DNA from 2 places in the Blautia sp. 2227st1_G12_2227SCRN_220401 genome. Region 2 is predicted to be linked to the other one. Evidence: riboswitches for the same ligand, from Rfam matches in the RefSeq annotation. Region 2 holds a riboswitch; the other holds the start of a gene.
What was found. Region 2 has a riboswitch for thiamine pyrophosphate ahead of thiW (energy coupling factor transporter S component ThiW). Riboswitches for the same ligand answer to the same signal wherever they lie in the genome.
Positions count from the first base shown of each region.

Region 1: it holds a riboswitch for thiamine pyrophosphate, as region 2 does, so the genes downstream of both, thiS (sulfur carrier protein ThiS) here and thiW (energy coupling factor transporter S component ThiW) in region 2, are expected to answer to the same signal.

Region 1 is NZ_JBCLNI010000042.1:15,190-18,793, forward strand. It holds gene thiH (2-iminoacetate synthase ThiH) at 1-910, opposite strand, end outside; gene ABCM67_RS15170 (thiazole synthase) at 1,077-1,862, opposite strand; gene thiS (sulfur carrier protein ThiS) at 2,024-2,227, opposite strand; TPP riboswitch at 2,476-2,583, opposite strand; gene ABCM67_RS15180 (fibronectin type III domain-containing protein) at 2,997-3,604, opposite strand, start outside.
Region 2 is NZ_JBCLNI010000052.1:4,325-7,928, forward strand. It holds gene ABCM67_RS15825 (AraC family transcriptional regulator) at 1-110, opposite strand, end outside; gene ABCM67_RS15830 (alpha-N-arabinofuranosidase) at 453-1,958, shown strand; TPP riboswitch at 2,096-2,198, shown strand; gene thiW (energy coupling factor transporter S component ThiW) at 2,536-3,090, shown strand; gene ABCM67_RS15840 (hydroxyethylthiazole kinase) at 3,053-3,604, shown strand, end outside.

The DNA of each region.
Region 1 (3,604 bases), on a different contig from region 2:
GAAGTCTCGGGCAGGAAAAAGCGATCTCTGCGTGTGGATATTTTCTCTGCAGAAGATATGCGTGATATCCCGTTGCAAAAGCATCCTTGCGGAAATCATCCAGTCCCAGAAGTGCCGCAAAACCAACACCTCGCATGCCGCCTTTTAACGCACGCTCCTGTGTATTTAACCTGTATGGAAAAATCCTCTTGTGGCCTGCCAGATGCAGAGTTTCGTATTTATCAGAATTATAGGTCTCCTGGAAAACTGTCACATAATCTGCGCCGCATTTGTGAAGATATGCGTACTCATCAGAATTCATCGGATACACCTCAAGGCCGATCACCTTGAAATATTTTCGCGCGATCTCACAGGCTTTTCCGATGTACTCCACATTGGATTTGGTTTTGCTCTCTCCGGTAAGGATCAGGATCTCCTGCAGACCAGTCTCGGCGATCGCTGCCATTTCCTTCTCGATCTCTTCTTCGTTCAGCTGTGCACGGCGGATCTTATTGTGGCAGTTAAATCCACAGTAGATGCAGTAATTCTCACAGTAGTTTGCAATGTAGATCGGTGTGAACATACAGATGCTGTTTCCGAAATGTTTCCTTGTTTCGATCCGTGCAGCCTGTGCGATTTCTTCCAGAAGAGGCAGCGCTGCCGGTGAAAGCAGTGCTTTAAAATCCTCCGGTGTGCGGTTGTCATGAGCAAGCGCTCTCCGTACATCCGCTTCTGTGTACTTATCATAATCATATGCGTTCATTGCGGAAATAACCTGATCCATTACATCAGTTTCTTCCAGCTGTTCCATATCCGGAAGGTACTTCATGTGATCGATACGGTTCTTTTTCATATCTTCCAGAATTTCTTCATTTACGATACTTTCATTAAAATGGCCGTCCTGCTGACTGGCCTGTACTGTTTCTGCCATTACTCTTATGTCGCTCCTCTCATATATTGCAGCAATACTCTGGTCCTCACTGCTGCATATCTGTAAACTCAATTTCGATTGAAACCAGACAATACCTGTGTTTCACTACACAGGCAGTGCCTGTCCCCCGCTTAGTGTTCTGCGTTCAATCATTCATTTATCAATTTTACTCATGAAGAAATCCGGTCAGTGGTGAGGATGCACTTGCACCTCTCTCCAGAGTTCTTCCCATACCGGAAAGATATGCACTTCTTCCTGCCTCAATAGCTTTCTTAAAGGCTTCCGCCATAACACGGACGTCTCCTGCAGTTGCAATAGCTGTATTTGCCATAACTGCTGCAGCACCCATTTCCATAGCCTCACATGCCTGTGACGGGCGACCGATTCCTGCGTCCACGATGATCGGAAGGTCGATCTCGTCGATAAGGATCTGGATGAATTCTTTTGTACAGATTCCTTTGTTGGAACCGATCGGAGAGCCAAGCGGCATTACACAGGCAGCTCCTGCATTCACCAGATCTCTGGCTGCATTCAGATCCGGATACATATATGGCATAACTACAAAGCCCTCTTTTGCAAGGATCTCTGTTGCCTTGATGGTCTCATAGTTATCCGGAAGAAGATATTTGGAATCATGGATAACTTCGATCTTTACAAAATCTCCACAACCAAGCTCGCGGGAAAGTCTTGCGATACGGACTGCTTCCTCTGCATTTCTGGCTCCTGATGTATTCGGAAGAAGAGTAACATCCTTCGGCACATAGTCAAGAATATTGGCAAGCCCACCCTCATTTGCACGACGCAGGGCAAGTGTTACGATCTGAGTTCCTGCTTTTTCAATACATGCTTTTACAAGCTCCAGAGAAAATTTTCCGGAACCAAGGATAAAACGGGAAGTAAACTCATGGCCTCCCAGGATCAGTTTGTCTTCATTTGTGTTTGCTGTTGTCATTTTTTATGTCCACCTTTCTTTATCTGTTTGCAGAAAATATTTCCACCGATTTATAACCAGCGCCTTCTTCTGCCAGATCATTCTTCATCTGCATTTTTTCAGTAACTTATCTGTCAGTTACTGCCGTGGTATATCTACCTAATTTTATCTCTATAGCGACATCAGCAGCTTCCGCCGCCCATAAACTGCAGAATCTCCACAACATCGCCATCTTTCAGTACTGTTGTATCGTAAGTGTCTCTCTTAATGATCTCTTCATTCAGCTCTACTACAACCTGCACCGGAACATAGTTACATGCTTCCAGATATTCTGTTACTGTCACCGGCTTTTCCAATGTTCTGCTTTCACCATTTACTGTGATCATGATCTCTCCTTTCCGGAAACTTCAAAAGCTATTCGTCAATAAAAAAGAGTTCACAAAGAAATACACCCGCGGTGGTGCACCCCTTCATGAACTCAGTTCACTCTCAAATTTCCCAATATTCAATTGTCGATACCGGGGTTAAAAGCATTCGCTCTTGATCCCTTCCCTGTAAATCCTGATCTTACGTATTCAATCGGATAAAAACATCCGCATCCAATAAAAAAGGAGATACACCAAAGTATCTCCCGTAAATTCATCTTATACGTTCCTACGTTGGCATTATCCAAATCAGGTATAAGGGTCGAAGTTGAAGACTTCCTCTCAGCCTGCCATCACAAGCTCCCCTGTTATTTACATGGTTTAGTATAAGACGAATTATGATCAATGTCAAGAGTATTAAATTTTCTCACAATAGTTCCAATTTGTTCTAAACTATAGTACACTGTTAATGCTGCCAACCCTCCAGCAGAAAGGAGGTGAAGTCCAGTGTGCGAATTAATCATCACATTTTTTGTTTCTGTTACGGCGGATATAGTTAGCTACTATATTCGCAAATGGCTGGACAGAAACGACAGGCAGTAACAGCCTGAAAGGCTTAAGCCCCCTTACATAACGGCATAGAAAACCCCGGAAGTGTGCGAGACTTCCGGGGTTTTCGTTTTTGCCAATGTTTGAATTTCATCACATTTCTTAGCTACTATCATCTTATGCTTTCTATACTAATTTGTCAACCGAATTTTATTAACGGCATCATCATAGGATGTTACTGTTATTTATAAGCAGTGAATCCCAGATCTTTCATTGTCAGATTTAAATTCTTTTTCAGATAATCATTTGCTACTTTCATTGTCGCTTTCATCATAATATTGGAAGAATCCTGCAGATCTGTCATCGCTTTTTTTCCGTTTGTATACAAGAAAGTCAGATTCTGACCTTTATAAGCAGATGCTTTTGTAGAAGAAGTCACCAGCAGAAAGACTTCATTTGTAGACAGGGCGGACTTCACACTGACCGTATCAGATTTCACACAGTTTCCGATAATATCCAGTCCGGCAAGGATTCCATCTGAAGGCATAGAGAGCATCATCCCAATATCTATCTTATCTTCTTTCTTCAGATAACCGATCATCAGAGTACTTTCTTTATCTACTTTGACATTTATAAACTGATTTCCGTCTTCAGTATATTTGCCTTTCTGACTGATGTATTTTTTCAATTTGCTATAATTCTGCGTCAATCTGGTATTAGCCGAGGTCGGATTCTTTACAGTAACCTTGCAGGTGAATTTTCTGCCACCAAGAGTCGCTGTGATAACCGCTGTTCCTGTTTTTACCGCGGTGATCTTTCCGACAGAAGTTATCTTGACAACATTTGTGT
Region 2 (3,604 bases):
GGTGTTTTAAATAAAAGAAAAAGAAAATCTCCGCTTCCCTCCGGTCGGAAAATCCTGTCGTAATCGGAGTTGGAACGGTTGTATTCGCAGAAATTTAAGGTGAAATCCATGAAAATGCTGCGCTCCTTTCATTACGTAGATCAGACAATCCGACTGTGGCATTGTAAAGAACTTTCTGTCTGGAAGTATAAAGTAAAGTGACAGAGGGACGTCCGTCTGGTAAGACTGTCTTTACGATAAATCTTACCGGAAAAAAAGTCAACTATTTCGGAAGATAATCACTGGTATGGATAGAACAGGATGGTAAAATGAAACATAGAAACGGTTGATTTCCGATCTGTCTGAGAGTGTGTGAGCGAACAGAGGCGTAAGAGCCTGTATATGGCGGAATCGGAAACAGAGTCCAATGCAGTGGCAGGCAGAAAATAATAATTTACAGGAGGATTTTTACAATGAAAAAAGCGCAGATCATCGTGGACAAATATTTCCTCACCGGAAAAACAGACAAAAGGATCTATGGTTCCTTTATAGAACATCTCGGACGTGCGGTTTATGAGGGGATTTATCAGGAAGGCAGCCCCCTTTCTGATGAGCAGGGATTTCGGAAGGATACTCTGGAACTGGTAAGGGAGCTTCAGGTACCGATCGTTCGTTATCCGGGCGGAAATTTTGTATCCGGATTCCGTTGGGAGGATAGTGTCGGGCCGAAAACTCAGCGTCCGTCCAGACCGGAGCTGGCCTGGGGTGTCATCGAGACAAACCAGTTTGGACTCAATGAGTTTGTGGACTGGTCCAGAAAAGCCGGCAGCGATGTGATGATGGCAGTAAACCTGGGAACAAGAGGACCGGAGGATGCGAAAAATCTTTTGGAATACTGTAACTTTAAGGGTGGTACCTATTACAGTGATCTCCGTAAAGCTCACGGCTATGAACAGCCGCATGATATCAAATTATGGTGTCTCGGAAACGAGATGGACGGTCCGTGGCAGATGGGACATAAAACTGCGGCAGAGTACGGAAGAGTTGCAGCAGAGACTGCCCGCCTGATGAAATTTATGGATCCGGAGGTTGAGACTGTTGCATGCGGAAGCTCCAGTCTGGAAATGCCTACCTTTGGCTCCTGGGAGTATACGGTTCTTGACGAGGCTTACGATCAGGTGGATTATCTTTCCCTGCATCAGTACTATGGAAATGCATCGGGAGACACTGCCGATTTTCTGGCAAGCTCCAAGGGCATGGATGATTTTATCTCAGGAGTGGTTTCCATCTGCGATGCTGTAAAAGCAAAGAAGCATGGAAAAAAACAGATCAATCTTTCCTTCGACGAGTGGAACGTATGGTACCACAGCAATGAACAGGATAAAAAACTGGAAAAATGGGTACAGGCGCCCCATCAGCTGGAGGATGTTTATAACTTTGAGGATGCACTTCTTGTGGGAAGCATGTTGATCACACTTCTCCGTCATGCAGATCGTGTAAAGATCGCCTGCATGGCACAGCTGGTAAATGTTATTGCGCCGATCATGACATCCGATACAGGCGCATGGCGTCAGACGATCTTTTATCCGTATATGCTGACAAGTGTGTTTGGAAGAGGAACCGTCCTTAATACACAGGTTCTCACACCTATATATGAAAGCAAGACTTATGGAGAAGCTCCATATCTGGATTCTGTGTGCGTCTGGGATGAGGAAAAGGATACGCTGACGATCTTTGCAGTGAATAAGAGTCTGGATGAGGATATGGAAGTTTCCTGTGACTTAAGACAGTTTGAGGGATATAAGATCGTAGAGCATATCGTGCTGAACAATGATGATCTTCAGGCAGTCAATACAGAGACGCAGCCCGAGAATGTAGTTCCTGTAAAAGCCAGTGCAGAGTGCTCAAAGCTGGACGGCGGAAAACTGGAAGCAGTTTTTGCAAAACACAGCTGGAATATGATCCGTCTTGCGAAATAAGGGCCGGTGAAGTATGGTAAAAGCAGTTACAGAAAATGTAAATCATGCAGGAAAGTCTCCGGCGGGAGTGCAAAGAGCAATAAGCAGTGGAGGTTTGACAACGGGATAGGTGTGTGCTATATTGAAAAACAGAAAAGAAAAGAGCCAGCGGGAGCTTGTGTGACAGGCTGAGAGGAAGATAGATCTTCGACCGTACCTGATTTGGGTAATGCCAACGGAGGGATTGTGATTTGAGAGCGTGTCTCCGTGGAGTTTGCCATGGGATGCGCTCTTTTCGGATGCAGGAATGGAACTGGAATGGTCTGACAATGTGGGGATGTGAAAGTGACAGAGACTGCATGTGGAGCTTCTGCGAAAGAGCGGGCAGGAAGGGGAGCGCCTTAATGTCTGGCAGGAGAGTGATATTCCGGAGGATTTTTCCGGAAGGATCATATAAGCGATGGGAATCCGTGTTTTCGGAGTGAGAGGAAGTAAGGGAACTTCGACCGCCAAAATCTAAGGGCAGACTGCAGCAGACGGGAAGCTTTTGCCCGGATCTGACAGGGCTCTGCCTGATATTTCAGGGAGGAAAAACACTATGGAAAAACAAAGGATGCACACGCTTCGTATGGTAATGCTGGCAATGATGGTTGCGATCGGTGTCGTTATTTCACCGATCCTGAGGATTGAGGGAATGTGCCCCACGGCGCATCTTGTCAATATCGTATGCTCGGTTCTGATGGGACCGTGGTATTCCCTTCTTTGTGCGACCATGATCAGCGTGATCCGTATGATGTTTATGGGAATCCCGCCACTTGCACTGACCGGTGCAGTATTTGGCGCATTTCTTTCAGGTGTGTTCTACAGACTTTCCAAAGGCAAGATCATCTGCGCGGTGATCGGTGAGATCTTTGGAACAGGTATCATCGGATCTATGGTTTCTTATCCGGTGATGGCATTCCTGATGGGAAGAGGCGGACTGACAGCATTTTATTATACGCCGATGTTCCTTGCAGCAACCACAATGGGAGGATGTGTTGCCTATATTTTCCTGAAGGCTCTGAGTAAAGCAGGTCTTCTGGTGAAATTCCAGGCAGCTTTGGGTTCAAAAACATATGAGACAAAGAATTTTACAACTGCGAAAGCGAATTAAAGAAGAAAAGCCGCTGATCCATTGCATCACCAATCCGATCTCGATCCATGATTGTGCCAACGTGGTCCTTGCAGTAGGTGCAAGGCCGATCATGGCGGAGCATCCGGCAGAGGTGACAGGTATTACGGCATCGGCTGGTGCGCTGATGCTGAATCTCGGGAATATTACCGATGCCAGGATCGAGTCAATGAAGCGTTCTATGAGAACAGCGATGGAAAATAAGATTCCGGTTCTTCTGGACCTGGTAGGGGTTGCCTGCAGTGATCTCAGGCTGGATCTGGCACGGGAGCTTTTAAGGATCGGTCATCCGGCAGTGCTGAAGGGAAATATGTCAGAGCTTCTGGCTGTTTCCGGGCTGCCGTCTCATGCGATCGGAATCGATGCGGGTGTCGAGGATGCTCTGACTGAGGAAAATATCGATGGAGTCAGTGAAGTGCTTAAGGCTTTTTCCAGAAATAATCAGGCAATCGTGCTGGCTACCGGAAAACAGGATTTTGTTACGGATGGTGAACGG